One region of the Duganella kummerowiae genome, then DNA from elsewhere that is predicted to be linked to it. Evidence: predicted binding sites of a transcription regulator. Region 1 holds the regulator's gene; each other region holds the start of a gene.

The links. Region 1 encodes LexA, which represses DNA repair genes until DNA is damaged. Its sites were predicted from a motif close to ACTGTATNNNNATACAGT; they were not measured.
Region 2: a site for LexA is predicted at 7,484-7,501, ahead of recA (recombinase RecA). Genes of this name have one in related genera too.
Region 3: a site for LexA is predicted at 6,939-6,956, ahead of ACLB1G_RS16470 (DNA topoisomerase IV subunit B). Genes of this name have one in related genera too.

The regions. Positions count from the first base shown of each region.
Region 1 covers NZ_JBKFEH010000010.1:391,735-402,339, reverse strand. Annotated here, with positions in the region: gene ACLB1G_RS15465 (hypothetical protein) at 1-185, opposite strand, end outside; gene ACLB1G_RS15460 (inorganic phosphate transporter) at 328-1,341, opposite strand; gene ACLB1G_RS15455 (DUF47 domain-containing protein) at 1,372-1,998, opposite strand; gene ACLB1G_RS15450 (replicative DNA helicase) at 2,075-3,460, opposite strand; gene rplI (50S ribosomal protein L9) at 3,612-4,064, opposite strand; gene rpsR (30S ribosomal protein S18) at 4,095-4,385, opposite strand; gene priB (primosomal replication protein N) at 4,387-4,707, opposite strand; gene rpsF (30S ribosomal protein S6) at 4,725-5,111, opposite strand; gene lexA (transcriptional repressor LexA) at 5,348-5,989, shown strand; gene ACLB1G_RS15420 (cystathionine gamma-synthase family protein) at 6,062-7,306, opposite strand; gene purF (amidophosphoribosyltransferase) at 7,374-8,900, opposite strand; gene ACLB1G_RS15410 (CvpA family protein) at 8,953-9,441, opposite strand; gene ACLB1G_RS15405 (SPOR domain-containing protein) at 9,473-10,552, opposite strand; gene folC (bifunctional tetrahydrofolate synthase/dihydrofolate synthase) at 10,571-10,605, opposite strand, start outside.
Region 2 covers NZ_JBKFEH010000008.1:60,925-71,529, forward strand. Annotated here, with positions in the region: gene ACLB1G_RS08080 (beta-barrel assembly-enhancing protease) at 1-766, opposite strand, end outside; gene moaC (cyclic pyranopterin monophosphate synthase MoaC) at 880-1,371, shown strand; gene ACLB1G_RS08090 (hypothetical protein) at 1,385-1,762, opposite strand; gene ACLB1G_RS08095 (pilin) at 2,518-2,973, opposite strand; gene sucD (succinate--CoA ligase subunit alpha) at 3,219-4,100, opposite strand; gene sucC (ADP-forming succinate--CoA ligase subunit beta) at 4,115-5,281, opposite strand; gene recX (recombination regulator RecX) at 5,862-6,311, opposite strand; gene recA (recombinase RecA) at 6,357-7,433, opposite strand; gene ACLB1G_RS08120 (response regulator) at 7,578-8,285, shown strand; gene ACLB1G_RS08125 (sensor histidine kinase N-terminal domain-containing protein) at 8,282-9,790, shown strand; gene ACLB1G_RS08130 (DUF4212 domain-containing protein) at 9,783-10,043, shown strand; gene ACLB1G_RS08135 (sodium:solute symporter family protein) at 10,040-10,605, shown strand, end outside.
Region 3 covers NZ_JBKFEH010000011.1:94,443-105,047, forward strand. Annotated here, with positions in the region: gene ACLB1G_RS16450 (manganese catalase family protein) at 1-149, opposite strand, end outside; gene ACLB1G_RS16455 (IgA Peptidase M64) at 347-1,750, shown strand; gene ACLB1G_RS16460 (hypothetical protein) at 1,906-2,388, shown strand; gene parC (DNA topoisomerase IV subunit A) at 2,523-4,871, opposite strand; gene ACLB1G_RS16470 (DNA topoisomerase IV subunit B) at 4,903-6,891, opposite strand; gene ACLB1G_RS16475 (TorF family putative porin) at 7,148-7,912, shown strand; gene ACLB1G_RS16480 (mobile mystery protein A) at 7,965-8,411, shown strand; gene ACLB1G_RS16485 (mobile mystery protein B) at 8,402-8,995, shown strand; gene ACLB1G_RS16490 (glycine zipper 2TM domain-containing protein) at 9,003-9,560, opposite strand; gene kdpF (K(+)-transporting ATPase subunit F) at 9,862-9,951, shown strand; gene kdpA (potassium-transporting ATPase subunit KdpA) at 9,953-10,605, shown strand, end outside.

The DNA.
Region 1 (10,605 bases):
AGCGTATTGACCAGCACGCGCTGGCGCTCCAGGCCCGGCAGCGCCGCATGCAGGCGCGCTTCGAAGGCGGCGCGCTGTTCGGCGCAGAGCTCGCGGTCGGCATCCAGTTCCAGGATGGCCAGCAGGCAGGGTTTGTTGGCGTAGCGGTTGTGTTCTTGCAGGTAGCGGTGATCTATGATTCTCATGATGCGGCTTTCTTTAATATCAGGCCACATTATGGGATGCACACCGAAGCTTGCCCATCGGCGACGGGCGGGCGTCACTGTAAGACCCGGCTTACACTCGCTTAGCTGGAAATTAAAAAGGGAGCCGCGGCTCCCTTGTTGCTTACATGATGTGATGCCCTATCCACCAGGCGATGGCCGCCACGAAGGCGGACGCCGGGATGGTGAAGATCCAGGCCCACACGATATTGCCCGCGACACCCCAGCGCACGGCCGACATCTTCTGGGCCGAGCCGACGCCGACGATGGCGCCGGTGATGGTGTGGGTGGTCGATACCGGCACGCCCAGCGCGGTGGCCGTGAACAGCGTGATGGCGCCGCCGGTCTCGGCGCAGAAGCCGCCCACGGGTTTGAGCTTGGTGATCTTCTGGCCCATGGTTTTCACGATGCGCCAGCCGCCGAACAGGGTGCCGAACGAGATCGCCGTGTAGCAGGAGATGATCACCCACAGCGGCGGCATGGTGTCGGTGGCGCTGGAATAGCCGGCCGCGATCAGCAGCATCCAGATGATGCCTATGGTTTTCTGGGCGTCGTTGCCGCCGTGGCCCAGGCTGTAGGAGGCGGCCGAGAACAGCTGCAGGCGGCGGAACCATTTGTCCACGCGGCGCGGCGTAGAGCGCACGAAAATCCACGACACCAGCAGCATCATCAGCGAACCGAAGATGAAGCCCAGCAGCGGCGACAGCACGATGAACAGCACGGTCTTGAGCAGGCCGGCCGAGATCAGGGCGCCGGTGCCGCTCTTGGCCACGGCCGACCCCACCAGGCCGCCGATCAGGGCGTGCGAGGACGAGGATGGAATGCCGTAGTACCAGGTGAAGATGTTCCAGACGATGGCGCCCACCAGGGCCCCGAAAATCACGTACTGGTCCACCACGGACGGATCGATGGTGCCCTTGCCCACGGTGGCGGCCACGGTCAGCTGGTGGAACACGAAAATGGCGACGAAGTTGAACAGGGCGGCCATGGCCACCGCCGTTTGCGGCTTGAGCACGCCGGTCGAAACCACGGTGGCGATCGCGTTGGCCGCATCGTGGAAGCCGTTCATGAAGTCGAATATCAGCGCCAGGGCCACGAGCAGCCCCAGGGCGTACAGACTGATGGTCAGAGTGTGCATGTAAAATTATTCTCGCTGTCGGTCTGACGATCAGGCGTTTTCGACGATGATGCCTTCGATGATGTTGGCCACGTCTTCGCAGCGGTCGGTCACCGTTTCCAGGATTTCGTAGATGGCTTTCATCTTGATCAGGTTGCGCACGTCCGGCTCGTCGCGGAACAGCTTGGACATGGCGGCGCGCATCACGTGGTCGGCGTCCGATTCCAGGCGGTCGATCTCTTCGCACACGGCGACGATCTGGCGCGAGTTGTCCATGTTGTGCAGCATGCCGACCGCTTCCTTGACCTTCTCGGTGCAGGCCAGCACCAGCTCGGCCAGGCGCTTGGCTTCCGGGGTCACCGAGTGCAGGTCGTACAGCGACACGGTCTGGGCCGCATCTTCCAGCAGGTCCAGGATGTCGTCCATCTTGGTGATCAGCTTGTGGATGTCGTCGCGGTCGATGGGGGTGATGAAGGTCTTGTGCAGCAGGTCCACCGTGGCGTAGGTGATCTTGTCGGCCTGTTTTTCCACGCCTTCGATGGCGTGCACGCGGTTTTCCAGGTCGTCGAAGTTGGTCATCAGGCCCAGCATTTCCTTGGCGCCCTTGACGCACAACTCGGCGTGCTGGTTGAACAGGTCAAAAAATTTGCCCTCAGAGGGCATCAAGCGTCCGAACATTGTCTTTCTCCGTTTATCGATACGTGTTGCGATACGTGTTGCTTGCCGGCCGCGCCCGGGTCGGGCGCACCGGCGCTTAGTCGCCTTGGTAAGTCGCCAGGTTACCGGCGTAGTTGCCAAACTTGGTGTATGCGCCTATCCAGGTCAGGCGGACGGCGCCGATCGGGCCGTTACGCTGCTTGCCGATGATGATCTCGGCGGTGCCCTTCTCGGGCGAATCGGGGTTGTAGACCTCGTCGCGGTACAGGAAGATGATGACGTCCGCGTCCTGCTCGATAGCGCCGGATTCGCGCAAGTCCGACATCACGGGGCGCTTGTTGGGGCGCTGCTCCAGCGAGCGGTTCAGCTGCGACAGCGCGATCACCGGGCAGCCCAGCTCCTTGGCCAGGCCCTTGAGCGAACGCGAGATTTCCGAGATCTCGGCGGCGCGGTTGTCGCCCGGCTTGGAACCCTGCATCAGCTGCAGGTAGTCGACGATGATCAGGCCCAGCTTGCCGCACTGGCGCGCCAGGCGGCGCGCGCGGGCCCGCATCTCGATCGGGTTCAGGGCCGGGGTTTCGTCGATGAAGATCTGGGCGTCGTTCATCTTCTGGATGGCGTGCGTCAGGCGCGGCCAGTCCTCGTCGATCAGGCGGCCGGTACGCAGGCGGTGCTGGTCCAGCTGGCCGACCGAACCCAGCATACGCATGGCCAGCTGGGCGCCGCCCATCTCCATGGAGAACACGGCCACCGGCAGGCCCGCTTCGATGGCCACGTTCTCGCCGATGTTGACCGAGAACGCGGTCTTGCCCATGGACGGGCGTCCGGCCACGATCACCAGGTCGCCGCCCTGCAGGCCGGAAGTCATGCGGTCCAGGTCGATGAAGCCGGTCGGCACGCCCGTGATCTCGGACTGGTTCTCGCGCGAGTAGAGTTCGTCGATGCGTTCCACCACCTGGGTCAGCAGCGGCTGCACCGGCAGCCAGCCGGCCGCGCCGCGCGCGCCCTGCTCGGCAATGGCGAAGATGCGCGATTCGGCCTCGTCCAGGATTTCCTTGGTTTCCTTGCCCTGCGGGTTGAACGCCTGCCCCGAGATATCGTCGGCCACCGTGATCAGCTGGCGCAGCACGCCGCGGTCGCGCACGATCTCGGCGTAGCGCCGGATATTGGCCGCCGACGGCGTGTTTTGCGCCATCGCGTTCAGGTAGGCCAGGCCGCCCACTTCCTCCGCCTTGCCCAGCTGGACCAGCGCCTCGTACACCGTGATCACGTCGGCCGGCTTGGAAGCGTTGATCAGCCTGACCATCTGCTCGAAGATGATGCGGTGGTCGTAGCGGTAGAAATCCTCCGGCTGCATGAAGTCGGCGATACGGTCGAAAGCGGCGTTATCGCGCAGCAGGCCGCCGATGACGGACTGTTCCGCCTCGATGGAATGCGGCGGTACGCGGATCGAGTCTACCTGTGGATCGGAGGGGGCGTTCATGGCGGGCATTATACCTGCTTAGCTACGGCGGCAAAAAAAGTGCCGCTAAAAAATTTTGTTGCATAAATGAAAAATGCATGAAAAAAGCCGGGGGTTCCCCGGCTTTTTTAGGTATTGCACGACACCAGCCCCGCAGGGCCGGACGCCGTTCTTAGGCAGCTTCGCCCACGACGGCGATGGTCACGTCGACCACCACGTCGGTGTGCAGGGCCACGCTCACCGGGTGTTCGCCGGTGGTTTTCAGCGGGCCGTTCGGCAGGCGCACGTTGGCTTTTTCAACGGCGAAACCGACTTTGCTCAGGGCTTCGGCGATGTCGAAGTTGGTCACGGAACCGAACAGGCGGCCGTCAACGCCGGCTTTCTGGGTCACGGTCACGGTCTGGCCGGCCAGTTTCTCGCCCTGGCCTTGTGCTTCAGCCAGCTTGGCGGCGGCGGCTTTTTCCAGCTCGGCGCGCTTCACTTCGAATTCAGCCACGGCAGCGGCGGTAGCGCGGCGGGCTTTCTTTTGCGGGATCAGGAAGTTACGTGCGTAACCGTCCTTGACTTTAACGACTTCGCCCAGGTTGCCCAGGTTGACAACTTTTTCCAACAGAATGATTTGCATGTTTCTCTCCAGGATGGTCTGCGGCGCGGATTAGGCGTTGTGCAGATCGGTGTAAGGCAGCAGGGCCAGGTAGCGAGCGCGCTTGATGGCGGTGTCCACTTGGCGCTGGTAGTGCGCCTTGGTGCCGGTCAGGCGGGCCGGCATGATCTTGCCGTTTTCCTGGATGAAGTCCTTCAGGGTGTCCACGTCTTTGTAGTCCACTTGTTCCACGCCGGCGGCGGTGAAGCGGCAGAACTTCTTGCGCTTGAACAGAGGGTTTTGTTGCTTGCGCTTTTCTTTCAGCTTGAGCTTGTTTTTGTCGAACTTTTTACCGAATGCCATTTTAGGCTCCTGTATCTAAATGGGCGCTGTCTGCGACAGCACTGAAATCAATGATGTGAAATACCAGGCTTTTGCTGTTGCGGTTTTTCTTGTTCAGAAAACCGCTGAACTGATACAGCCCTCCCAGAGACGCCTGCCCGAAGCGGTTCGCAATCTCGCCCGCGGCTATCGCGGACACTTCGAACTCGCTGAGCCGGGCGATGCCGGCCTCGATTTGCTGCGACCGGTGCTGCAGGACAGCGTTCACGATCGGCATGCCGGCCGGGGTGTACCGCAGGGTATCCCGCTCGGCGATCAAGGCGATGATCTGGAGCTGGTTCAGCTCAGGTTCCCAGCAAATTAAGCGGCAGCGGCTGCGGGAGCAGCGGCGGCTTCAGCGCGGTGGGATTTCGCTGCATCTTCGCGTTGCACCGACTTCATCATCGGCGAAGGAGCGGTTTCCGCTTTCTTCATTTTCACGGTCAGGTGACGCAGCACGGCATCATTGAATTTGAATGCGGTTTCCAGCTCGACCAGGGTCTCGTTGTCGCATTCGATGTTCATGCAGATGTAGTGTGCCTTGGCCAGCTTCTGGATCGAGTAAGCCATTTGGCGGCGGCCCCAGTCTTCGACGCGGTGCACGTTGCCACCGCGGCTGGTGACGCTAGCTTTGTAGCGTTCGATCATGGCGGGCACTTGCTCGCTCTGGTCCGGATGGACGATAAAAACGATTTCGTAGTGACGCATGTAAACTCCCTTAAGGACTTGAAGAAATAGCCCACCCTGGCGTCAAGACAGGTGTGGGAAGAGGTAAGCCCGCGACTATAGCACTGTTTTGCCCCCAAAACAAGCAGCCGCCCGGGGCGCGCCGGGCGGCGCGCATGAAAATATTTCGTCCAAAACAAGAAATCCCCTTGCATTCCCTCTCGCACTGTACAAAAATACAGACTGTTTATATCCACAGGCCAGAGGGCCCCGCTCCCATGATCAAGCTCACCGCACGGCAAGAACAAATTCTCAACCTGATCAAGGACGCCATCGACAACACCGGCTTCCCGCCGACCCGCGCCGAAATCGCCAACGAGCTGGGCTTCAAGTCCGCCAACGCGGCCGAGGAGCACCTGCAGGCGCTGGCGCGCAAGGGCGCCATCGAAATCGCGGCCGGCACCTCGCGCGGCATCCGCCTGCTCGGCGCGCACGCCGAGCCGGCCCCGTCGCGCATGCCGCCGCCCAACGCCATGATGTCGCTGCCGCTGATCGGCCGGGTGGCGGCCGGCTCGCCCATCCTGGCGCAGGAAAACCTGGAGACCAGCTACGCGGTCGATCCCAACCTGTTCTCGGCCAGGCCGGACTACCTGCTCAAGGTGCGCGGCGAATCCATGCGCGACGTCGGCATCATGGACGGCGACCTGCTGGCCGTGAAAAAGGTGGACACCGCCAAGAATGGCCAGATCGTGGTGGCGCGCATCGGCAGCGAAGTGACAGTCAAGCGCTACCGCAAGACCGGCGGCCTGGTCGAGCTGCTGCCCGAGAATCCCGACTTCAAGGTGATACAGGTCGATCCGGAAGCCGACGAGTTCGCGCTGGAAGGCCTGGCGGTCGGCTTGCTGCGTACTTGGCATTAAAAAAGGGGCTCTCAATCCGCGCTGAGCGCGATCTTGAGCGCGTTCAGGCTGATTGGGAGATCCCTTTTTTTCTTAACATCCTTCAAGGGCGCAGCTGAAGTCGCCCAGCAAGTCCTCGGTATCCTCGATGCCGACCGAGACCCGTATCAGCGATTCGGCTATGCCCATGGAGGCGCGCCGTTCCGGGCCCATCTCGTAGAAGATGGTATGCGCCACCGGGATGATCAGGGTGCGGGTGTCGCCCAGGTTGGAGGCCGGGATTGCCAGCTTGAGGCGGTTCAGGAAGTCGAAGCAGTCTATGCCCTCCTTCAGCTCAAAGCTCAGCAGCGAACCATAGCTCAGGAACAGCTCGGTGGCGATGCCGTGCTGCGGGTGCGAGGGCAGGCCCGGGTAGTACACGGCCGCCACGCGCTCATCCGATTCCAGCAGGCGCGCCAGGGCCAGGGCATTGGCGCTGGTGCGCTCCATGCGCAGCGCCAGCGTCTCGGCGCCCACGGCGATATGGTGCGCCGCTTCCGGCGCCAGCGAGGCGCCGAAATCACGCAAGCCCTTGGCGCGGATCTGCGCCAGGCCCCACTGCGGCGCGGCGGCCTTCTTGTAGTTGTCGTAGATGTTGGGATAGCGGGTCCAGTCGTACACCCCGGTGTCGGTGACGGCGCCGCCCAGCGCGTTGCCGTGGCCGGCAATGGACTTGGTCAGGGCGTTGACCACCAGCCCGGCGCCCACCGCCCTGGGGCGGAACAGATAGGGCGAGGTCATGGTGTTGTCCACCACGTACAGGATGCCGCGTTCGGCGCACAGCTGGCCGATGCGCTTCAAGTCCGCCACCTGGGTGCGCGGGTTGGCGATGGTCTCGACAAACACGACCCGCGTCTGCGGCGTGATGGCCGCCGCCACCTGGGCCACGTCGGTGGCGTCCACGAAGCTTACATCCACGCCCTGGCTGATGGCGGTCTGCCACAGGCTGTTGGTATTGCCGAACAAAAAGGACGAGGACACCACGTGGTCGCCGGCGCGCAGCAGCGCCTGGAACACCGCGCCGATGGCGCCCATGCCGGTGGCGAAGCAGATGCTGCCCACGCCCTGCTCCATCTTGCTGATCTTGTCCTCCAGCGCGGAGATGGTGGGATTGCCCTGGCGGCCGTAGCGGAAGCCCGGCTCGCGGCTTTGGAACACGGCGGCCAGCTGGCGCGCGTCGGCGTAGCCGAAGGCCACCGAGGTGTGGATGGGCTTGTGCAGCGAGCCGTGCTCTATGCCCTTCTGGCGGTCGTTGTGCAGGATGGTGGTGGTAAAACCGTAGTTCTTCTTGTCGTTCATGTGGGATTCCGAGTGCTGCGGTGAGGCGAAAAAAAAGCCCGGTACCGTGGGGCACCGGGCTGCGGCATCAGGCTTCCGATGTCGCCAGGTTCAGGTTCAGCTGGGTGCGCGCGGCGTCTTCCGGCAGCGGGGCCTTGGTCGGGTTGTGGCGCGCATGCTCGATCTTGTCCAGGTAATCCCTGGACACGTCGCCGGTGATGTAGACGCCGTCGAAGCAGGATGCCTCGAACTTGGTCAGGGCTGGATTGACGTCCGAGATCGAGCGCTTGAGCGCGTCCAGGTCCTGGTACACCAGGGCGTCAGCCGTGATTTCGCGGCACACTTCCTCGGTGCTGCGGCCGTGGGCGATCAGTTCGTCGCGGGTCGGCATGTCGATGCCGTACACGTTCGGGTACAGCACCGGCGGCGCGGCCGAGGCGAAGATCACTTTCTTGGCGCCCGATTCGCGCGCCATCTGCACGATCTCGCGGCTGGTGGTGCCGCGCACGATGGAGTCGTCCACCAGCAGCACGTTCTTGCCCTTGAATTCATCGACAATGGCGTTCAGCTTCTGGCGCACCGATTTCTTGCGCATGGCCTGGCCCGGCATGATGAAGGTGCGGCCGATGTAGCGGTTCTTGATGAAGCCTTCGCGGTACTCCTTGCCCAGCTTGAGCGCCAGCTGGATGGCGGCCGGACGCGAGGAATCGGGAATCGGCATCACCACGTCGATATCGTCGGCCAGGCCTTCGCGCTTGATCTTCTCGGCCAGGTATTCGCCCATTTTCAAGCGGGTGCTGTACACCGAGGCGCCGTCGATCACGGAATCGGGACGGGCCAGGTAGACGAATTCGAACACGCAGGGGTTGAGCGAGGGATTGTCGGCGCAGATGCGGCTGTGCAGCTGCTTGTCGGCGTCGATGAACACCGCTTCGCCCGGCGCGATGTCGCGCACGAAGCGGAAACCCATGCCTTCCAGCGCCACCGATTCGGAGGCGATCAGGTATTCATTGCCCTGGGCCGTTTCGTTGATGCCCAGGCACAGCGGACGGATGCCGTGCGGATCGCGGAAGGCCAGCATGCCCACGCCGGCAATCTGCGCCACCGCCGCATAGCCGCCGCGCACGCGGCGGTTCAGCACCGTGACCGCCTCGAAGATGGCGTCGGCCGTCAGCGACAGGCCGGTGGTGGCCTTATGGATTTCGTGCGCCAGCACATTGAGCAGCACTTCCGAGTCGGAATCCGTGTTGATGTGGCGGCGGTCGTTCTTGAACATCTCTTCCTTGAGCTGTTCCCAGTTGGTCAGGTTGCCGTTGTGCGCCAGCGTGATGCCGTAGGGGGCGTTCACGTAGAACGGCTGCGCTTCCTCTTCGCTGGACGAACCGGCGGTCGGATAGCGGCAGTGGCCGATACCGGTGTTGCCTTGCAGGGTACGCATGTTACGGGTACGGAAAACGTCGCGCACCAGGCCATTGGCCTTGTGCATGGCGAACATGCTGCTGTGATTGGTCGCTATGCCCGCCGCATCCTGGCCGCGGTGCTGCAGCAGCAGCAGCGCGTCATACAGCAGTTGGTTGACAGGTTGATGGGATACGACGCCGACGATGCCACACATGGTAGTGCTCCTGAACTGGTGCTACGGATTTAATAATGCTGAAAAACGATGCTTAAAAATTCACATGCTGCGCCAGCGCAGCGGGTAACCAGGGTTTCACGGCGCGGGCGCCGCTTTCCGCGAACGGGCTCAACACCGCGTCGCGCCAGAATGCCTGCTTGGGCAAGGACGTCATCCCGCACAAGATGACGGCGGCCAGCACAATCACAAGCCCCTTGCCCAGCCCGAAAAAAGCGCCCAGGCCGCGGTCCACCAGCGACAGGCCGCCTGCCTCGATCAGCGCCCCCACGGCCATGCCGAGCAGGCCCATCAAGATGCGCACACCGAAGAACATGGCCACGAAGGCCACCATCAAGCGGATGGCCTCGCCCGGTATCGCTGCCGGCAGCATGGCCGCCAGCTGCGGGCTGTAGGCGTTGGCGGCGACAAAGGCCACCACCCAGCTCAGCAGCGACAGCACCTCGCGCACCACGCCGCGCATGGTGCTGATAATGACGGAGGTGACCAGCACGAACAGCACCAGGTAGTCGAACAGCGTCAAGTCAAACGGGCTCACGTCGCACCACGCCGGCTCAGACCGGCTCCAGCCTGCCGTTCAAGCCCATCTTGCCCAGCTTGGCGCGCACCTTCTCGGCCTCCTCCTTGTTGTTGAAGGGGCCGACCTTGATGCGGGTGGCGTCGCCCGACGGTGTTTTTTGCGTATAGGACTTGATGCCGGCCTCGCGCAATCTGGCCTGCAGCTCGTCGACCTTGTCCTGCGCCGACAGGGCCGCGACCTGCAGCACGTATTTCTGGTTGTCGGCGGCCGCCGGCTTGGCCGATTGCTTGCCTTCCAGTATGGCCATGGCGCGCGCGGCGTCGTCCGAGGCGGCGGCGGGCTTGGCCTCCTCCTTGGCCTTGGCGGCGGCGCGGGCTTCGGCCAGCTTGCGTTCGGCGTCGGCTTTTTCCTTGTCCAGGCGCTCGGCGCGGGCCTTGGCCTCGGCCTCGGATTTGGCCTTGGCCAGCGCTTCCTGCTTCGCCTTCGCTTCACTCTCGGCCTTCAGGCGGGCTTCGGCTTTCTGGCGCGCCTCGGTTTCGGCGCGGGCGTCGGCCACGGCCTTGGGATCGGGTTTGGCTTCCGGCTTGGGCTCGGGTTTGGGCTCGGGTTTGGCCCCGGCCACGGCCTTGGGCTCGCCCTTGGACTCGGGCTCGGCCCTGGCTTCCCTGGCCTTGGACGCATCAACGGCGGCCACGGCGGGAGCGGCAGCCTTCAGCTTGGCATCGTCGACGATCTCCTCGGAACTGTCCAGCGCGGCGCTGGCGGCGACGCTGGCCGCCGCCGGGGCAGGCTTGTCCTTGGACGGTATCTTGATGTCGATGTCGGACGCCAGCGGCTTGGGCTCGGAGTCCAGTATCATGGGCAGGCCGACGGCGACGGCCAGCGCCAGCGCGACAGCGCCCACCAGGCGGCGGCGTGCACGTTTCTTTTCCGGCAAGACGGGATCATCAGTTTCGCGGCTGCCACGGCTGCCGCGCCCGCGCGTGTTGCCCTCGGAGGATGCACGTTTGGAACGGGCGCGCTCGGACAAGGCCTGGTCGTCGGGACTGGTGTAATAGCCGCTGTCCTGGCTGGCGTCCTGCTTGTTTTTACCGGATTTCGAGAACAAGCCCATGCGTGATGTCGTTCGGTGTCAATGAAGTGAGGATTTTCGGGCCGCCATGACGC
Region 2 (10,605 bases), on a different contig from region 1:
GGTGGCTCTGCAGCCAGGCCGGCACCAGGTCGCTGTAGTTGCGGGTGGCGGTCTGCATGCGCTGGAAGAAGGCCACCATGCCCGAGGTGTCGTAGCCGGCCGCGCCCATGATCTGGAAGCCGATGCGGTCGGCCTCGCGCTCGGCGTCGCGGCCGAAGTTGAGCTGGCGCTGGATGGCCAGGCCCTGCCCGGCCGCGAACACGCCGATGGCGGCGTCGCCGCCGGCGCTGCTGCGCGCCGTCAGCGCCGCCAGTATCATGGCCGCCAGCGGTATCAGGGCGTCCTGCTTCTGTGCGCCGATCGAACGGGCGATATGGCGCTGCACCACGTGGCCGATCTCGTGGCCCAGCACCGAGGCCAGCTCGGACTCGCTCTGGGCCGCCAGCAGCAGGGCCGAGTGCACGGCAATGAAGCCGCCCGGCAGCGCGAAGGCGTTCAGCTGCGGGTCGCGCACGGCAAAGAAGTAATAATCGAAATTGGCCTCGCCGCGCGCGTCCGGACGGGCCGCCACCAGCGAATTGCCGAAGTTGTTCAGGTATTCCAGGATGGGCGCGTCGTTGAGGAAATCGCGGTCACGGCGGATGTCGCGCATGATTTCCTCGCCCAGCTTGCGCTCCATCAGGGGCGACAAGTCCTGGCGCTCGGTGTCGCCCAGCGCGGGCAGGTTGGGTATCTTGGCCGGGGCCAGGGCGGTCTGGGCGATGCTGATGCTCAGCGGCGCGGCCAGCAGCAGCGCGGCCGCCAGGGTGCGCAGGCGTGGGCGCATGGGCAGGGCGGGAGAGTAACGTCGGGCATTCACGGGTGATATCATACCTGCATCCGGGGCGCGCAGGCCGCGCCATCTCGGGCAATTTCTTTATCCTACAGAATACCACCATCATGACCGACACCGCCGACCAGCTGACCCACTTCGACTCCACCGGCCAGGCCCACATGGTCGACGTGGGCGCCAAAGAGGAGACCCACCGCATCGCGGTGGCGGCCGGCTCCATCCGCATGAAACCCGAGACCCTGGCCATCATCCAGGAAGGCACTGCCAAGAAGGGCGACGTGTTGGGCATTGCACGCATTGCCGCCATCATGGGCGCCAAGCGCACCAGCGACCTGGTGCCGCTGTGCCATCCGCTGGCGCTGACCCGGGTCAAGGTCGAGTTCGAGATCGAAGCGGCGGCCGCCACCGTGCACTGCACGGCGCAGGTGGAAACCCACGGCAAGACCGGGGTCGAGATGGAAGCCCTGACGGCCGTGCAGGTAGGCCTGTTGACCATCTACGACATGTGCAAGGCGGTGGACCGCGGCATGGTGATGACCAATGTGCGCGTGCTGGAAAAGCATGGCGGCAAGAGCGGGGATTGGAGCGCCGCCGTCTAGGACACACGCAGGATCAACCGTGCGCCGCGAGGAAGATATCTTTATCGATGAGCACCCCGGCCTCGCCACGCTCGATGCCGAACAGCTTGTTGAAATCCGCTTTTCCCAGCACCTGCTCACAGCGAACAGCAAAATCCTGTATCAGCTTGTTGCAGGCGTCGACATATTGTTCGGGCGAGATGCTTTTTGATTCCAGCCCCGTGATCAAAGCATCCTGTTCCGCGTGCAGCCGCACTTGCAGGGTTTCGATTTCAACAAGCTTGGCTTTGTCGAAATCCGCTCCCAGATACACATCCGCCATAGCAGCAAACTCTTCATGGCGGATATCCTCAACCCCGCCGTCGCCATGAATAGCGAGAATCCGGCGCTCATAATCATCATCGGGTGCCATAGTGCCTCCTAAGGATGTGCATGGTTGCAGCAGGCAACCAGTTCGGGCCAAGGGTGGGATGCTGGGGAATAATATACACGCCCCTTTTTGCCGTAAGCGCCGTAGATCAAAGAACTCATGCGATAGCCACGCGCCCTCACTACCAGTCTACTTGACGGAAACAGGATACGGTTGGCCATTTGATGACACACGCCTTCGATGCCGTATAAAACGCCCGCAGAATGGTCGGGGAGCGCAAGGCACACCGCCTGATCTACGCTTCCCGCCCCCCGAGAAATAAGCTTGCCAGCCGAGGCACGCCCATGACATGCCCAGACGTGTCCCTCGCTGCCGCAGACATAGGTGTGATCGGCTACTTGCCCTATCATCGGCAAGGCATAAGCGGAGAGATTTCCTTGAGCCATGAAAGTCCTCCAGATGGAACGAATGAAGCTTCGAGGCTAGCGCAAACCAACCGGCTGCAAGGCCACCATCCGCAACATCACTGTGATGAAGCCGGAAAGCGGTGAAAAGCGCCCGGTGTTCACTACGGCGTGCAGTTCGGCGAGCTCGATCCGGTTCACCACACCATGCTGCAGAACCTGACCTACGAAGCCCTGGTCACCGACCGCCACAAGATCGTGTAGGCCCGGTGCTGGAGACAAGCCGGGCTTAGAACCCGTTTCAAAATGAGCAGGGTTAGGCACGGCGACGAAGACAGTGCGCCTGCACGGCCAGGAGCCGTAACGACGCGATGGTCATTTTGAAACGGGTTCTTACAGCTTGGGCCGGTACTTGGCGGGCAGGGTACTGTTGTCGGAGACGGTAGTCTTGCAGGTGGCGCCAGCCGTGCAGGCGATTGCATACACCAGCGTCTTGGTGTCAATATCGGTGCTGCCCGTGTTGCCAAGGGTCACGGTCACGGTGCCGTCGGTGGCGCTGCTGCCGGCCGCCGCCACGCCAGTCACATATTTGCCGGTGGTGGTCGGGATGCCCAGGCTGGCGTTGTCGGTGACGGAGGACAGCGTGCCTTCGTTGAAGGCCTGGACTACGGCCAGGCGCGCTGGGGCCGAGACCGTATTCGCTTCGGCGACCTTGGCTTTCATGGTGTAGTCGCTATAGACGGGGATGGCAAAGGAGGCCAGGATGCCGATAATGGCGACCACGATCATCAGCTCGATGAGGGTGAAGCCGGCTTGTCCCGGTTGCTTGATCATTTTCATCGATTTCATGTTGCTGCTCCTGTGTGAGTGACGTTGGGTACTGTGATACCCCAAACAGGCAATGGCTGTGCCAACCGGTTTTGATGGCAAAAGCGTATCAACCCCGCCCAAAAACGCCACTCTCGCCACCTGCAGCTGACCAGCCTTGTCAGGCTGCCGATTTTTGTCAGTCCGCACTGACGAATTTTGTCATCCAAAAATAAAAAACGGGAGGACCAGGCCTCCCGTTTCTTCGCTTGCAGAACAGCCTGAACTTACAGCATGGCTTTCAGCAGACGCGCCATTTCCGACGGGTTTTTGGTGACTTTGATGCCGCACTCTTCCATGATGTCCAGCTTGGCTTGCGCGGTGTCGGCGCCGCCCGAGATCAGCGCGCCGGCGTGGCCCATGCGCTTGCCCGGAGGAGCGGTGACGCCGGCGATGAAGCCGACCACCGGTTTCTTCATGTTGTCCTTGATCCAACGGGCGGCGTTGGCTTCGTCCGGACCGCCGATTTCGCCGATCATGATGACGGCGTCGGTGTCAGGATCGTCGTTGAACATGCGCATCACGTCGATGTGCTTCAGACCATTGATCGGGTCGCCGCCGATACCGACTGCGGACGATTGGCCCAGGCCCAGGGCGGTCAGCTGGCCCACGGCTTCATAGGTCAGGGTGCCCGAACGGGACACGACGCCAATGCGGCCTTTCTTGTGGATGTGGCCGGGCATGATGCCGATCTTGATTTCGTCGGGGGTGATCAGGCCGGGGCAGTTCGGGCCCAGCAGCAGGGTCTTGGAGCCGGCCTTGGCCATGCGGTCCTTGACTTCCATCATGTCACGAACGGGAATGCCTTCGGTGATGCAGATCGCCAGTTCCAGCTCGGCTTCCACGGCTTCCCAGATGGCGGCGGCGGCGCCTGCCGGCGGCACGTAGATCACGGAAACGGTGGCGCCGGTCTGCGTCGCGGCTTCCTTCACGGAACCGTAGATCGGGATGCCTTCGAAGTCTTCGCCGGCTTTCTTCGGGTTCACACCGGCCACGAAGGCGTTCTTGCCGTTCGCGTAGTCGCGGCAGCCGCGGGTGTGGAACTGGCCGGTTTTGCCGGTGATGCCCTGGGTGATGACTTTGGTGTCTTTGTTGATCAGAATAGACATGTTTGTTTCCTCAATTATTTACCGGCAGCGGCGGCGACGACGCTCTTGGCCGCGTCTTCCATGGTGTCAGCGGAGATGATGGGCAGGCCGGAGTCGGCCAGCATTTTCTTGCCCAGGTCTTCGTTGGTGCCCTTCATGCGGACCACCAGCGGCACGTTCAGCGAGACGGCCTTGACGGCGGTGATCACGCCTTCGGCGATCACGTCGCAGCGCATGATGCCGCCGAAGATGTTCACCAGGATGGCTTTCAGGCCGGGGTTCTTCAGCATGATCTTGAACGCTTCGGTCACTTTCTCGGCCGTTGCGCCGCCGCCCACGTCCAGGAAGTTGGCCGGCTCGCCGCCGAACAGCTTGATGGTGTCCATGGTGGCCATGGCCAGGCCGGCGCCGTTCACCAGGCAGCCGATGTTGCCGTCCAGGGAGATGTAGGCCAGGTCGAATTTCGAGGCTTCCACTTCGGCCGGATCTTCTTCGTCCAGGTCGCGGTAGGCCACGATTTCCGGGTGGCGGAACAGGGCGTTGGAGTCGAAGTTGAACTTGGCGTCCAGGGCGATGACCTTGCCCGAGCCGGTCAGGATCAGCGGGTTGATTTCAGCCAGCGAGGCGTCGGTTTCCCAGTAGGCTTTGTACAGGCCTTGCAGGTTGGTGACGGCGTCGGCAATCGAGCCTTCCGGCACGCCGATCTTGGCGGCGATGGAAGCGGCTTCGGCGTCGGTCAGGCCCACGGCCGGATCGATGGCGATCGAATGGATTTTTTCAGGGTGGGACTCGGCCACTTCCTCGATGTCCATGCCGCCTTCGGAGGAAGCCATCAGCACTACGCGCTGGGTGACACGGTCGGTCACCAGGGAAACGTACAGTTCTTTCTTGATGTCGGCGCCTTCTTCGATCAGCAGGCGGCGGACTTTCTGGCCTTCGGGGCCGGTCTGGTGGGTGACCAGCTGCATGCCCATGATCTGGTCGGCATATTCCTTGACCTGTTCCAGCGATTTCGCCACTTTCACGCCGCCGCCCTTGCCGCGGCCGCCAGCGTGGATCTGCGCCTTGACCACCCATACCGGGCCGCCCAGGGTTTCGGCTGCCTTGACAGCTTCTTCAACGGACAGGCACGGAATGCCGCGCGGAACCGTCACTCCGAATTTTCGGAGGATTTCTTTGCCTTGATACTCATGGATTTTCATGCTGGCTTCCCTTCTGATACTGATATATAAAAATCAGGGTTATGTTGCGAAATAAAACGAACGTGTAAAACGGCGCACGTCGGGGCTAGGCCGGCACAGGCTAGCCGTCCCGAAGCGGGTACAGCGGTGTGATGAAGCGCGGGTGCAGTTCGTGCGGGAGGAGGCCATCGGCGCGGACACCGGAAGCCAGCGGAAAATCATGGACGGCGCCATGCACGTCACGCTCCCACGGCCCTGCCGCGCGGCAGGCGGAGGTGGCATCTACGCGCATACGCCAGGGCGCACGCCGGGTTACTCGATTCGACAGTGACATAAGACCGTGCCGCTGATGCGGCGCTAATTAGTAAGCAGCCATTGTGCTGTTAAGCACGTTGCCGCAGCTTCTACGGACAACCACCGCACCCGCGGCGCTGCAAAAACCCCAAAAGTGTAGCATATCGCGTTCGCAGTTGCGCCAACAACATTTGCAATTTGCTGAAAAACCATGCGCCGATACGGGGAATGTTATGGATGTTCCCGGCAAATGAACGCAATTGCATGAAGTTTTCACCAACGTTTTCGTTGTGAAAATGTCGCAGGCTTACTCTTGATTTTCGCCGCGCAGGGCGGTGCTGATGGCGCGCTGCGAAAACCCGCGCTGCAGCAGGAAGCGCATCTGCTTGTTGCGCTCGTGAGGATCGGCCGCCACGGTACCGAACTTGCGCCGCCACACGTCGCAGGCACGCGCCGTTTCGGTGTCGGCCAGGGAGGATTTGAGTTCGCGCAGGGCGTCGCCGTTGATGCCCTGCTGCTGCAGTTCGGCCACGATGCGGCTGGCGCCGTAGCGGGCCGACTTGCGGTGGACCAGGGATTCGGCATAGCGCTCCTGGGACAGCCAGTTGTTGGCTTCCAGCCAGTCCAGCAGCGCGTCGATATCCTCACCCTCTTCCGCATGGCGGGCCAGCTTGCGCGCCAGCTCCATGCGGCTGTGTTCGCGCAGGGACAGGAAGCGCAGGGCGCGGGCTTTGAGGCTGAGGGGAGGCTGGGGCATGGCTGCCGGCAGCGACGCCGGGGGCCGGCGCCGCTGGAGGATGGATCAGGCCGCGTCGGCGGGCTTGAAGTTGATGACCTTGCCGTCATCGCTGAGCGGCGGCAGCTGGCGCACGCCCAGTGCTTCGCGCACCTTGTTCTCGACTTCCCAGGCCAGCTGCGGACGCTCCTTGAGGAAGGCGCGGGCGTTGTCCTTGCCCTGGCCTATGCGTTCGCCGTTGTAGCTGTACCAGGAGCCGGACTTCTCGATCACCTTGGCGTCGGCGCCCAGGTCCAGGATTTCGCCTTCGCGCGAGGTGCCTTCTCCGTACAGGATGTCGAAGTGGGCTTCCTTGAACGGGGGCGCCACCTTGTTCTTGACTACCTTGACCTTGGTTTCGTTGCCGATCACCTCGTCGCCGGACTTGATCGAGCCGGTGCGGCGGATGTCCAGGCGCACCGAGGCGTAGAACTTCAGCGCATTGCCGCCGGTGGTAGTTTCCGGGCTGCCGAACATGACGCCGATCTTCATGCGGATCTGGTTGATGAAGATCACCAGGGTATTGGTGCGGTTGATGGAGCCGGTCAGCTTGCGCAGCGCCTGCGACATCAAGCGGGCCTGCAGGCCGGGCAGTGAATCGCCCATGTCGCCTTCGATCTCGGCGCGCGGGGTCAGGGCCGCCACCGAGTCCACCACCACCAGGTCCACGCTGCCCGACCGCACCAGGGCGTCGCAGATTTCCAGCGCCTGCTCGCCGGTGTCCGGCTGCGAGATCAGCAGTTCGTTCAGGTTCACGCCCAGCTTTTGCGCATAGCCCACGTCCAGCGCGTGCTCGGCGTCGATGAAGGCGCAGGTGCCGCCCAGCTTTTGCATTTCAGCAATAGCTTGCAGGGTCAGGGTGGTTTTGCCGGACGATTCCGGACCGTAGATTTCCACCACGCGGCCGCGCGGCAGGCCGCCCACGCCCAGCGCGATGTCCAGGCCCAGCGAGCCGGTCGACACCACCTGGACTTCTTCCGGCGGTGCGCTGCCGTCCATGCGCATCACGGAGCCCTTGCCAAATTGCTTTTCAATCTGGGCCAGCGCGGCCGCCAGGGCCTTGGCTTTCTCGGATGCGGGTATTGCGCCTTTTTTCTCGTCCATGATGATCTTTCCGCTGGGTAAGCAGTGAGTGGAATTCCGGTACAGGCGATACTGTATAAAAAAACAGTGATCAATGCAAGCGCGATTTGCAGCACAATAGAAGTACAACAAAAAAACACCAAAGCAACGCCCGAGGAGACTGTTATGCGTATTTTACTGGCCGAGGACGACAGCGTACTGGCGGACGGGCTGACCCGTTCCCTGCGCCAGTCCGGCTATGCCATCGATTGCGTGGGCAACGGCCAGGAGGCCGACACCGCGCTCTCGACCCAGGAATTCGATCTGCTGATACTGGACCTGGGCCTGCCCCGCCTGTCCGGGCTGGAAGTGCTGCGCCGCCTGCGGGCGCGCGGTTCGCTGCTGCCGGTGCTGATACTCACGGCGGCCGACTCCATCGAACAAAAGGTCAACGGCCTGGACCTCGGCGCCGACGACTACATGGCCAAGCCCTTCGCCCTGTCCGAGCTGGAGGCGCGGGTGCGGGCCCTGACCCGGCGCGGCGCCGGCGGCGGCGCCACCATCATCAAGCACGGCCCGCTGTCCTACGACCAGGTGGGACGCAGCGCCTACATCCACGACCAGATGCTGGACCTGTCGGCGCGCGAACTGGGCCTGCTGGAAATCCTGCTGGCCCGCACCGGCCGCCTGGTGTCCAAGGAACAGCTGGTGGACCACCTGTGCGAATGGGGAGAGGAAGTGAGCAACAACGCCATCGAAGTCTATGTGCACCGCCTGCGCAAGAAGATCGAGGTGGGCGGCATCCGCATCGCCACCGTGCGCGGCCTGGGCTATTGCCTGGAAAAATACGTGGAAGGCGCGCGCGCCGAACTCGCGGGGCACAGCGCCAAGTGAAGGAGCCGGGGGACAGCGGCGACACCTGGCAACCGCCCGCCGCCGAGCAGGACGACGGCATCCAGCACTCGCTGTTCGGCGAAATCCTGGACTGGATGCTGGCTCCGCTGCTGCTGCTGTGGCCGATGAGCATCGCCATCACCTACCTGGTGGCCAAGAGCATCGCCAACCAGCCCTTCGACCATGCGCTGGAGGACAGCGTCACCGTGCTGGCCCAGCAGGTGCGCACGGTGGACGGCAAGCTGATACGCCACCTGCCCGGCAGCACCCGCGACATCCTGCGCGCCGACGATATCGACAATGTCTACTTCCAGATCCTCGGCCCCGACAACGCCTACGTGGACGGCGACCGCGACCTGCCGCCGCCGCACGAGGAAGACAAGTTCCGCGCCGGCCTGGTGCGCTTCCGCAACGACAGCATGCACGGCACGGCGGTGCGGGTGGCCTATTCCTACGTCCAGCTGGACAACACCGGCGACGATGAGGCCCAGCTGGCCCTGGTGCAGGTGGCCGAGACCCTGGAAAAACGGGCCCAGCTGGCCAACGAGATCATCAAGGGCGTGATACTGCCGCAGTTCATCATCCTGCCCATCGTGCTGGCCCTGGTGTGGTTCGCGCTGGCGCGCGGGCTGTCGCCGCTGGCCCAGCTGCAGGAGCGCATCCGCGCGCGCAGCTCGGACGACCTGAGTCCCATCGATTCCAAGCAGGTGCCGGAGGAAATCTCGCCCCTGGTGCGCTCGCTCAACGAACTGCTGGGCCGGCTGTCCCAGAACATCGAGATGCAGAAGCGCTTCATTGCCGACGCGGCGCACCAGATGAAGACCCCGCTGGCCGGCATGCGCATGCAGTCCGAGCTGGCCCTGCGCCAGACCGACCAGGCCGAGGTGCACCGCTCGCTGGAGCAGCTGGCCAAGAGTTCGGAAGCGGCCACCCGCCTGGTCAACCAGCTGCTGGCCCTGGCCCGCGCCGAGCATCTGCCGCAGGCCGGCACCGCGCCGCAGCCGCTGGACCTGGGCGAGCTGGCGCGCAGCGTGGTGCACGACTGGGTCCAGGCCTCTTTTTCGCACCGGATCGATCTCGGCTACGAGGCCCCGCCGCAGCCGGTGGAAATCGACGGCAACCCGACCATGCTGCGCGAACTGCTGTCCAACCTGATCGACAACGCCCTGCGCTACACCCCGGCCGGCGGCAGCGTCACGGTGCGGGTGCGCGAGACCGCCGAGCACGTCCTGCTGGAGGTGGAGGATACCGGCCCCGGCATCCCTCAGGCCGAGCGCGCCCATGTCTTCGAGCGCTTCTACCGGGTGCTGGGCTCCAACGTGCCGGGCAGCGGCCTGGGGCTGGCCATCGTGCGCGAGATCGCCCAGCAGCACGGCGCCGAGGTCGATGTGTTCAACAATCCGCGCGCGGCCAACCCCAGGCTGCCGGGCGCCCTGTTCCGCCTCAGCTTCCCGCTGCCGCCACGGCCGCCGCAGGACGACAACGAGATCATCTACTATGGATAAACCTGGATTGCGCGGCCTGCACTGGCGCCGCACCCGCCGGCTGAGCGCCTGGCTGCTGGCGGCCTGGATACTGACCGGCTTCTGCGCCGCCTTTTTCGCGCGCGAGCTGGCCGGCCTGTCGGTGTTCGGCTGGCCGCTGTCGTTCTACCTGGCGGCCCAGGGCGCGTCCCTGGTCTACCTGGCCATTATCGGGGTCTACGCCTGGCGCATGCGGCGCCTGGACCTGGGCGCCGCCGGGGAGCAGCGTCCTTGAGCCAGCGCTCCTTCCAGCAGCGCCTGCGGCGCTACTACACCTTGTTTACCATCGGCTTCGCCGGCTTCCTGGTGGCCCTCACGGCGCTGGAGCAGGAGGGCATGCCGCGCGTGTGGATAGGCTATCTGTTCATGTTCGCCACCATCGTGCTGTACGCCACCATCGGCGTCATCAGCCGCACCTCCAACGTGCTGGAATACTACGTGGCCGGACGGCGCGTGCCGGCCGTGTACAACGGCATGGCGACGGCGGCCGACTGGATCTCGGCGGCCAGCTTCATCAGCCTGGCCGGCACCCTGTATTTGCGCGGCTTCGACAGCCTGGCCTACATCATGGGCTGGACCGGCGGCTACTGCCTGGTGGCGCTGCTGATCGCACCCTATCTGCGCCGCTTCGGCCAGTACACCCTGCCTGACTTCCTGGCCGCCCGCTACGGCGGCGGCGACGGCGCCAACTGGGGCGGGCGCACCGTGCGCCTGCTCGCGGTGGGCGCCACCATCGCGGTCTCCTTCACCTACGTGGTGGCGCAGATCTATGCCGTGGGCCTGATCGCCTCGCGCTT
Region 3 (10,605 bases), on a different contig from region 1:
TCCTCGGCCAGGGCCTGGGTGAAGTAGCGGCAGGCCGCGGCCAGCTCGCCCTGCGGGCCGCCGAACTGCTCCAGCATCAGGTTGGCCAGGCCGGGATTGGTTTCGTTCACGCGGACCGTGTACTGCAAACGCTTATTGTGGGCAAACATGGGTTTCTCCTGCGATAGTGGGATGGACGAACGGATGGGTACGGGGCCGGTTCCGGTGCCGGAACAGAGATACTGCGCGCTCCATGGTCTGCCTCGTATAGGACGCAGCCGAGTGGCGCTGTAGGACGACCGCAGCGTCGCCCTGCGCGTCTGGCTTACAATGTGTAACCGTTTTTGACCAACGAAAGAAACCATCCATGCGTGCTTTGCTTTCCTGCCTGCTGCTGGCAGCCGGCGCCGCCGTCCAGGCCGCGCAGCCCGCCACCGTGCGGCTAGACTATTTCCACACCGGCAGCGCCACGGCCGAGCATTACGCCGTCGAGCGTGTCGTGATCGAGCCCTTGCCCTGGGCCGGCGACATGGGCCGCACCATCGATGACAGCAACCGGGGCAACAACCTGGTCGAGGTGCGCGACGCCGCCAGCGGCAAACTGCTGTACTCGCGCGGCTTTTCCACCGTGTTTGCCGAGTGGCGCAGCACCGAGGAGGCGCACAGGCTGGAGCGCGGCTTCGGCGAGTCGGTGCGCTTCCCCAAGCCGGACCGCCCGGTGCAGGTGCGCATCCTCAAGCGCGACGCCAACAATGCCTTTGTCGAAGCCTGGAAGGTCGATGTCGATACCGACGCCATGGACGTGGTGCGCAAGCAGGCCCCGGCGCCGGCCAAACCCATCCCCATCATGGTCAATGGTCCGTCGCCGCAAAAGGTGGACTTGCTGATCGTCGGCGATGGCTACACCAGGGCCGAGTTGCCCAAGTTCGAGGCCGCCGCGCGCCGCCTGGCCGAACACTTGTTCAAGGTGTCGCCGTTCAAGGAGCGCAAGCAGGACTTCAATGTGTGGGGCCTGGCGCTGCCGACCCAGGAATCCGGGGTGTCGCGCCCGTCCACCGGCAGCTATCACCAGTCGCCGCTGGGCGCGCGCTACGATATCTTCGGCAGCGAGCGCTATGTGCTGACCACCGACAACCGCGCCCTGCGCGAGCTGGCGCAATACGCGCCGTACGAATTCATCGAAATCCTGGTCAACAATGAGACTTATGGCGGCGGCGGTATCTTCGGGCAGTTCAGCACGGCGGCGGCCAACAACGACTGGGCCAACTACCTGTTCGTGCATGAATTCGGCCACCATTTCGCCGGCCTGGCCGATGAGTACTACACCTCGCCCGTGGCCTACGCCACCGGCGGCGAACGCATCGAACCGTGGGAGCCGAACGCGACGGCGCTGCGCGACCCGTCGCGGCTGAAGTGGAAGAAGTTCGTCAAGGAAGGCACGCCGCTGCCAACCCCGTGGCCCAAGCAGGTGTACGAGGAACAGTCGCGCGCCTACCAGAAGGAGCGGGCCGCGCTGCGCAAGGCCAACCGCCCGGAATCGGAAATGAGCGCGCTGTTCCAGCGCGACCTGAAGGCCAGCAATGCCCTGTTCTCGCGCGACCCGAACTACCGGGTGAACGGCGCCTTCGAGGGCGCCAACTACGAGGCCACCGGCTACTACCGCCCGGCCATGCAGTGCATCATGTTCGACCGCAGCGACGCCTTCTGCGATGTGTGCAGCGATGCGATCAGCACCATCATCGATTTGTATTCGCGGCCCGCGAACAAGTGATGCTGCGCGGGCGTATGCCCATGTGAATTGCCGGGTTAACAGAAAACCGGTTTAGGTTCGCTAGCGCACGGAGACCGGGGCGGGGGGGCGATATTCTGGTTCCGTGACAAGAACAAAACGCAACATTAACCGGAACCAACTCGAAAGGACTTACCATGAATAAGCTCACCGCTGCCCTGATCGCTGGTCTGTTCACCACCGGCGCCGCTTTCGCCCAAACCGCGACCACCACCACCCCGGAAGTGACCCACGCCCAGAACGAAGCCGCCAAGGACATCGCCAAGGCCGAACAGAAACAAGCCAAGGCCGACGCCAAGGCTGACAAGAAAGTGGACAAGGCCATCGCCAAGGCCGAGAAAAAAGAAGTGGACGCCAACGCCGACTTGGCCAAGGCACAAGCCAAGGCTGACGAAAAAGTAGCCAAGGCCGATCCGGAAGACAAGGCCAAGGCCCACGCCAAAGCCGAGAAAGACCTGGCCAAGGCCCAGGAAAAAGCCAACAAGAAAGTGGTGAAGGCTGACGCCAAGGCCGTGAAAGCCGCCGTCGATGCTACCGAGGACAAAGCCCTGGCCGCCAACAAGGCCGATGCCGCCAAGGCCAAGGCCAACGCCGACATCAAGCAGGCCGCCGCCAAATAAGCATCATTGCGCCGCCTGTCTGCGCGCTCGGCATGGGCCACCGCCTGCGCGGTGGCGACATGCCGGAGCCGCCGGTGCCAGCACGTCGCTGCCGCGCATGCGGCAGCCCGTGCTGAGCCGGCGGCTGCGCGGCTTTAAACGACGGGCGTCAAGCCGGCCGGCTTGATCTTGGAGGCCAGCGCCTTGCCCTTGCGGGCCCGCTTGCCGATGTGGGCGCCCAGCGCGGTGGCCGACAGCTTTTCCTCCTGCGGCTTGCCGCCGCGCCCGGTGCCGTACACGATCACGCCTTTCTGGCTGATCGGCTTGGCCGACACAAGCTTTTCCTTGTCTTCCAGCTCGATCAGGATCACGCCGCGTCCGCCGTTGGTCAGCACCTTCATTTCGTCCAGGCCGAACACCAGCACCCGGGCTTGTTCCGACAGCACCGCCACGGCGCTGGCCGTGTCCGGTATCACGGCCGGGGGCAGCGGTACGTCGCCCTCGTCCAGGGTGATGAAGGACTTGCCGCCCTTGATGCGGCTGACCATGTCGCCGGCCTTGGCCACGAAGCCGAAACCGGCGCTGGTGGCCAGCAGCAGCTGGGTGGCGGCCGGACCGGCGTAGTAATGCAGCAGGCGCACGCCGCCCGACAGGTCGACCAGGGTGGTGATGGGCACGCCGTCGCCGCGTGCGTTGGGCAGGGCCGCCACCGGCACCGAATACACCTTGCCGTTGCTGCCGAAGGCCAGCAGGTTGTCCACCGTGCGGCACTCGAAGGCGCCGTACAGGGTGTCGCCGGCCTTGAAGGTGAACTGGGTGGCGTCGTGGCCGATGCCGCCGCGCGCACGCACCCAGCCTTTCTCGGAAATGATGACGGTGACCGGTTCGTCCACCACCTTCTGTTCCACCACGGCCTTCTGCGCTTCCTCGATCAGGGTGCGGCGGGCGTCGCCGAACTGCTTGGCGTCGGCCTCGATCTCGCGGATGATGGCGCGCTTCATGGACGATGGATTGTCCAGCAGGTCCTGCAGGGAGCCGCGCTCCTTGCGCAGGGTGGCCAGTTCCTGTTCTATCTTGATGGCTTCCAGGCGCGCCAGCTGGCGCAAGCGGATTTCCAGGATGTCCTCGGCCTGGCGCTCGGACAGCTTGAAACGTTCGATCAGCGCCGCCTTGGGTTCGTCCGAGTTGCGGATGATGCTGATCACCTCGTCGATATTGAGCAGGACGATTTCGCGCCCTTCCAGGATGTGGATGCGCTCATCGACCTTGCCCAGCCTGAACTGGGTGCGGCGGGTGAAGGTGGCGAAGCGGAAGGTGACCCACTCGCCCAGGATCTCTCCCAGGCCCTTCTGGCGCGGGCGGCCGTCGCCGCCTATCATCACCAGGTTGATGGAGCTGGACGATTCCAGCGAGGTGTGGGCCAGCAGCATGAGCATGAACTCGGTCTGGTCCTGGTTCTTGGACTTGGGCTCGAACACCAGGCGCACCGGCGCGCCGCGGCCCGATTCGTCGCGTATGGTGTCGAGCGAATTGAGTATCAGCGACTTGAGCGCCAGCTGTTCCGGCGTCAGCGTCTTCTTGCCCAGCTTGACCTTGGGATTGGTCAGTTCCTCGATTTCCTCCAGCACCTTTTGCGCCGAGGTGCCGGGCGGCAGTTCGGTGACCACGGCCTGCCACTGGCCGCGCGCCAGGTCTTCGATCTTCCAGCGCGCGCGCACCTTCATGCTGCCGCGGCCCGAGGCGTACATCTCGTGGATCTGCGCGGCCGGGGTGATGATCTGGCCGCCGCCCGGGAAGTCCGGTCCCGGGATCAGCGCCATCAGCTCGGCGTGGGTGATCTTGGGGTTGCGTATCATGGCCACGGCGGCCTGCGCCACCTCGCCCAGGTTGTGGGAGGGGATCTCGGTGGCCAGGCCGACCGCGATGCCCGAGGCGCCATTGAGCAGCACCATGGGCAGGCGCGCCGGCAGCACCGTCGGTTCCTCGGTGGAGCCGTCGTAGTTGGCCTGGAAGTCCACCGTGCCCATGTCGATTTCATCGAGCAGCAGGCGCGAGATGGGCGTCAAACGGGCTTCGGTGTAGCGCATGGCCGCCGCGCCGTCGCCGTCGCGCGAGCCGAAGTTGCCCTGGCCGTCGATCAGCGGATAGCGCAGCGAGAAGTCCTGGGCCATGCGCACCAGGGCGTCGTACACCGACTGGTCGCCGTGCGGGTGCAATTTACCGAGCACGTCGCCCACCACGGCGGCCGACTTGCGCGGCTTGGCCGTGGGGCCCAGGCCCAGTTCATTCATGGCGTACAGGATGCGGCGCTGGACCGGCTTCTGGCCGTCGCTGACGTCGGGCAGGGCGCGGCCCTTGACCACCGAGATGGCGTAATCGAGGTAGGCGCGCTCCGCGAAGGTGGACAGGGTCAGCGACTCGCCATCGCCGCCGCCCGGGCCGCCGGGCTGGTTGAATTCTTCCGGTTCCGGAACCGGCTCGTCAAAGAGATTTGCTTGGGTCATGGTATGTCGTGGTAGTGGTGCGGGCGGCGTGTCAGATGTCGGCTTCGGCTTCGTTGCCGTGTTCCTCGATCCAGGCGCGGCGCGCGGCCGCTTCGCCTTTCCCCATCAGCATGTTGAAGCGCGCGGCCGATTCGTCGTGGGCAAAGCCGCCCAGCGAGACCGGCAGCAAGCGCCGCGTGTCCGGGTTCATGGTGGTTTCCCACAGCTGTTCGGCGTTCATCTCGCCCAGGCCCTTGAAGCGCGAAATGCCCCAGCTGCCATCCTTGAGGCCTTCCTTGCGCAGTTTGTCCTCGATGGCTTCCAGCTCGCCATCGTCCAGCGCGTACAGCTTCTGGATGGGTTTCTTGCCGCGCGCCGGGGCGTCCACGCGGTACAGCGGCGGACGGGCGATGCAGATATTGCCGTTGGCGATCAGCGCCGGGAAGTGCTTGAAGAACAGGGTCAGCAGCAGGACCTGGATGTGCGAGCCGTCCACGTCGGCATCGGACAGGATACAGATTTTCCCGTAGCGCAGGCCGGACAGGTCGGGCGTGTCGCCCACCTGGTGCGGATCGACGCCGATGGCCACCGCGATGTCGTGGATTTCGTTGTTGGCGAACAGGCGGTCGCGGTCGGTCTCCCAGGAGTTCAGCACCTTGCCGCGCAGGGGCAGGATGGCCTGGTATTCCTTGTCGCGCCCCATCTTGGCCGAGCCGCCGGCCGAGTCGCCCTCCACCAGGAACAGTTCATTGTGTTTGATGTCGGACGATTCGCAGTCGGTCAGCTTGCCCGGCAGGACCGCCACGCCGGACGATTTCTTCTTCTCGACCTTTTGCGCCGAGCGCATGCGCGACTGGGCCTGCTTGATCACCAGCTCGGCCAGCTTCTTGCCGTAGTCGACGTGGTGGTTGAGCCACAGTTCCAGCGCCGGGCGCGAATAAGTGGACACCAGCCGCACCGCGTCGCGCGAATTGAGGCGCTCCTTGGTCTGGCCCTGGAATTGCGGGTCCAGCACCTTGGCCGACAGCACGAAGGAGACCCGCGCGAACACGTCCTCGGGCATCAGCTTGACGCCCTTGGGCAGCAGGGCGTGCATCTCGACAAAGCTTTTCACGGCGCCGAACAAGCCTTCGCGCAGGCCCGATTCGTGGGTGCCGCCGCTGATGGTGGGGATCAGGTTGACGTAGGATTCGCGCACGATGGGGCCATCCTCGGTCCATGCCACCACCCAGGACGCGCCTTCGCCCTCGGCGAAGCCTTCGGCGTCCGGCCCGGCGAACTGGGCGCCCTCGAACAGCGGGATCACGGTCTCGCCGCCGGCCAGGGCTTCGCTCAGGTAGCCGCGCAGGCCGTCGTCGTATTTCCAGGTCTGGCTGTCGCCGCTCTTGGCATTGATGAGCGTGACGGAGACGCCGGGCAGCAGCACGGCCTTGGAGCGCAGCAGGCGCTGCAGCTCGGCCTGCGGAATGGCGCCGCTGTGGAAGTAGCTGGCGTCTGGCCAGGCGGTGACGCGGGTGCCGGATTTCTTGCCATCGCGCGGGGCCACGGCCGAGGACAGCGGCTCGACCACGTCGCCGTGCTCGAAGGCGATGCGGTGCACGCCGGTGCCGTCCGGCTCCTTGCGCCACACGGTGATTTCCAGGCGCTTGGACAGGGCGTTGGTGACTGACACGCCGACCCCGTGCAGGCCGCCGGAAAAGGCATAGGCACCGCCGGCGCCCTTCTGGAACTTGCCGCCGGCGTGCAATCGGGTGAACACGATTTCCACCGTGGGCACGCCTTCCTCGGGGTGCAGGCCGACCGGGATGCCGCGCCCGTCATCCTCGACGGTGACGGAGCCGTCCGCGTTCTGGGTGACGATGATGTTCTTGCAATGGCCGCCCAGCGCCTCGTCGGAGGCGTTGTCGATCACCTCCTGGATGATGTGCAGCGGATTCTCGGTACGGGTGTACATGCCGGGGCGCTGCTTGACCGGCTCCAGGCCCTTGAGGACGCGGATGGATGATTCGCTGTAGTCGGATACGGGTTTTTTAGTGGCCATACGTGAGCGGTTCGGTTCTTATGGTTACGGCAATGATGCTGGAAATAGCTGTGATTATATACAGTTATTTTGGCAAGACAGTGAATTCTGTGGCCGGGCGGCCGGGCGCGCCAGCCTGCGCATTCTATCCGCAACCGCTGCGCGGGGGAATTTATACGCGGTGTTTACAGGTGTGCGTGGTCTTTTTAGGCCGTTTTTACTGGGCCCCCGCTACGCTGGAAGCCTGACTTTTACTCCACCACAGAAAGACCGCAACATGAAAATAGCTTTAATTGCAGCCGCCCTCATGGCCTCTTTGACCGGCACTCCCGCCCTGGCGGAGGAGCAGCAGGCCGCCGAGGCCAGGCCGGACAACGACACCAGCTTCAACGCCGCCATCGCCAGCGACTACCGCTACCGCGGCATCTCGCAGGCCCGCTTGCAGCCCGCGCTGCAGGGCGGCTTTGACTATGTCCACAACCCATCCGGTTTCTACGCGGGCACCTGGCTGTCCAGCATCAAATGGACCAGGGATGCGGGCGGCGGCGGGCATGTGGAATGGGATAGTTACGCCGGCAAGCGCGGGCAGCTGAGCGCGGACGTTTCCTATGACGTGGGCGTGCTGGGCTATGTGTATCCATCCAATGGGCTGGACCAGGTGGCCGGCTACAAGGACGCCAACACGGCCGAGGTCTACGGCCAGCTGGGCTACGGCCCTGCCTACCTCAAGTATTCGCACGCCGTCACCAACCTGTTCGGCTTCGTGGACAGCAGGAACAGCGGCTATGTGGACCTGGGCGCCAACATCGACGCCGGCAACGGCCTGACCGTGAATCTGCACGCAGGCCACCAGGACGTCAGGCACAATGGCGCGGCCAGCTACAGCGACTGGAAGCTCGGCCTGACGCAGGACTTCGGCGTGCTGACCGGGGCGCTGGCCTTGATCGGCACCAACGCCAGCGAAAGCGCCTATGCCTCGCCCGCCAGCGGCAAATTCCTCGGCAAGACGGCTCTTGTATTGAGCATCAGCAAAGTATTCTGATCGTTTTGGGGCGATAATATGCAAAGAATATTATCGTTTATAGGCGGTCAAAATGGATGTAAAAGAACTTCGGCTAAGGCAGGTTGAGCGTGCAACTGACGAGGCTGCTATTCCGCCACGTCCGCGCGCAGGCTGGATACAGACCATACGCTCTGCATTAGGTATGACCACGCGGCAGCTTGCGGGACGGCTGTCAGTCAGCCAAAGCACCTTGGCCGCCCTGGAAAAATCCGAGGCCGAAGAGCGCATCACGCTGCAATCGCTGCGCCGGGTGGCCGAAGCCCTGGACTGTGACCTGAAATACACGCTGGTGCCACGGACGCCATTGCGCCAGCGTGTGCACGAGCGTGCCGACGCCATCGCCAGGGAGCGTGCCGCACGCGTGCTGCACACCATGCGACTGGAAGACCAGGCGCCTGGAGACGAGCTGAACAGCGAAGAAATCCAGAAAATCCGCCGCTCTCTGCTGGACCGCAGCTGGAAGCATTTATGGGACTGATACCCGGTGCCTCGCACGCGCCAGGCGCCACGCCACTGGACCCCGACGAAGCTGCCGGGCTGATCCCGAAGCATGTCACGCTTCAGCATGAACTCAACGAATTCGAGCACCTGAATATATTGAGCGCGCAAGATTGGGCCCTGCGCCGGCGGCGTAAGGACTTTCTCAGCGAAGCATACGTCAGGAATTTGCACAAGAAGATGTTCAATAAAACCTGGCGCTGGGCTGGCACTTTCAGGAATTCTGAAAAAACCATAGGCGTCGATCCTGCACACATCAGCGTGCGCTTGCGGGATTTGCTCATGGATGTACAGGCATGGGGCGAGCACGCGACCTATCCTTTGGATGAGCAAGCCATGCGCTTGCATCACAGGCTGGTGGCTATACACCTTTTCCCTAACGGTAACGGGCGCCACGCACGCCTCTATACCGACATCTTTCTGCATCATAAAGGCGCGACGCCCTTTACCTGGGGACAGGTTGATTTGGTCTTGCCCAGCGCCACGCGCAAAGCCTATATCGCCGCATTGCAGGCTGCGGACCAACGTGACTACAGCCTGCTGCGGGCTTTCGTACGTACCTAGTGCTGGATCATTGTCCGGCGGTCTGGTTGCGCTTGGCGATTTCGTTGCCCACGTAGCCGCCGCCCACGGCGCCGGCGATGGTGGCCAGTGTGCGGCCATGGCCGCTGCCCACCTGGTTGCCGACCAGGCCGCCCACCAGCGCGCCTATGCCCATGCCCAGCGCGCTGTTCTGCGCCTGCTGCGGCGCCGGGGCCGGACGCGCGTCGCGCGCCGCATCCGCCTGGGCATACTGGCTGTCCTCATACGACGCATTCGTACGGCGCGGCGCATCGTGCTTCACCACGGTTTTATAGCGCACCACCTCGCGCACCACCGGCGCGGGAGCCGGCTGCTGGACCGCTGGGGTCACCGGGGCCGCTGCGGTGGCAGGGGCTGCCGCAGTAAGCGGGGCCGCCGCCGCGAGGGGCGCGCCGTCGGCCGGCGTGCCGGTGGAGGCGCCGCGCGAGTTCGGCAGCAGGCCCGCGATCGCAGCCGCGCCCACCAGGCTGACGATGGTGAGCGAGACGGCTGCGGTGGCCACCAGCGGGTGGATACGGTTCTTGGCAACGGTGGTGGTGGTTTCCATGTTCTCTCTCCGGTAAGGGGCGCCATGCGCGCCGATAAGCCTGTAACGCGCCAGCCGCGCATCGGGCTGTTTTAAAAACGTTTCCACCGTAAGCAGATGTAAGCGGGATGTTTACGGTTTGTTTACAGCACCTGCTCCAGTCTTTACAAAATCTTTAGGCCCCAGCCGCTAACCTTTCCAGTGTCGAAACAAGACCTTCAAAGGTGGGATGTATGGATATCGTATTTATAGGGGCGATGGTGCTGTTCATCGCCGTGACCTGGGCCATGGCGGCCGGCTGCGAGCAGCTGGGAGGCCGTCCATGAGCCCTTTTTACCTGATCGGCGCCATCTCGGCCGCCGGCCTGCTGGTTTACCTGGTGGTGGCCCTGCTGAAGGCGGAGGACCTCTGACATGAGCATGCAATCCGCAATCCTGCTGGCCGTGTTCCTGGCCGTGCTGCTGGCGCTGGCCTGGCCGCTGGGGGTGCTGCTGGCCCGAGTCGGCGACGGCGGCGCCATCCCCGGCATGGGCTGGATGGCCCGCATCGAACGGCTGCTGTACCGCGCCGCCGGCATCGCCGGCAAGGATGGCAAGCCCGAAGGCCAGGGCTGGAAGACCTACACCACCGCCCTGCTGCTGTTCAACGGCATCGGCGCCATCGCCGTGTATGCGCTGCAGCGCCTGCAGGCTTATCTGCCCCTGAATCCCCAGGGCATGGCCAATGTCAGCCCCGATTCGGCCTTTAACACCGCCGTCAGCTTCGTCGCCAACACCAACTGGCAGGGCTACAGCGGCGAGCAGACCATGAGCTACCTGACCCAGATGCTGGTGCTGACCGGCCAGAACTTCTTCTCGGCCGCCACCGGCATGGCCGTGGCCTACGCCCTGATACGGGGCTTTTCCTCGCGCTCGGCCAAGTCCATCGGCAACTTCTGGGCCGACGTGACGCGCTCCACCCTGTACGTGCTGCTGCCGCTGTCGCTGCTGTTTTCCGTGTTCCTGATGGGGCAGGGCGTGATCCAGAACTTCTCTGCCTACCAGGACGTGCAGCTGATGGACCCGGT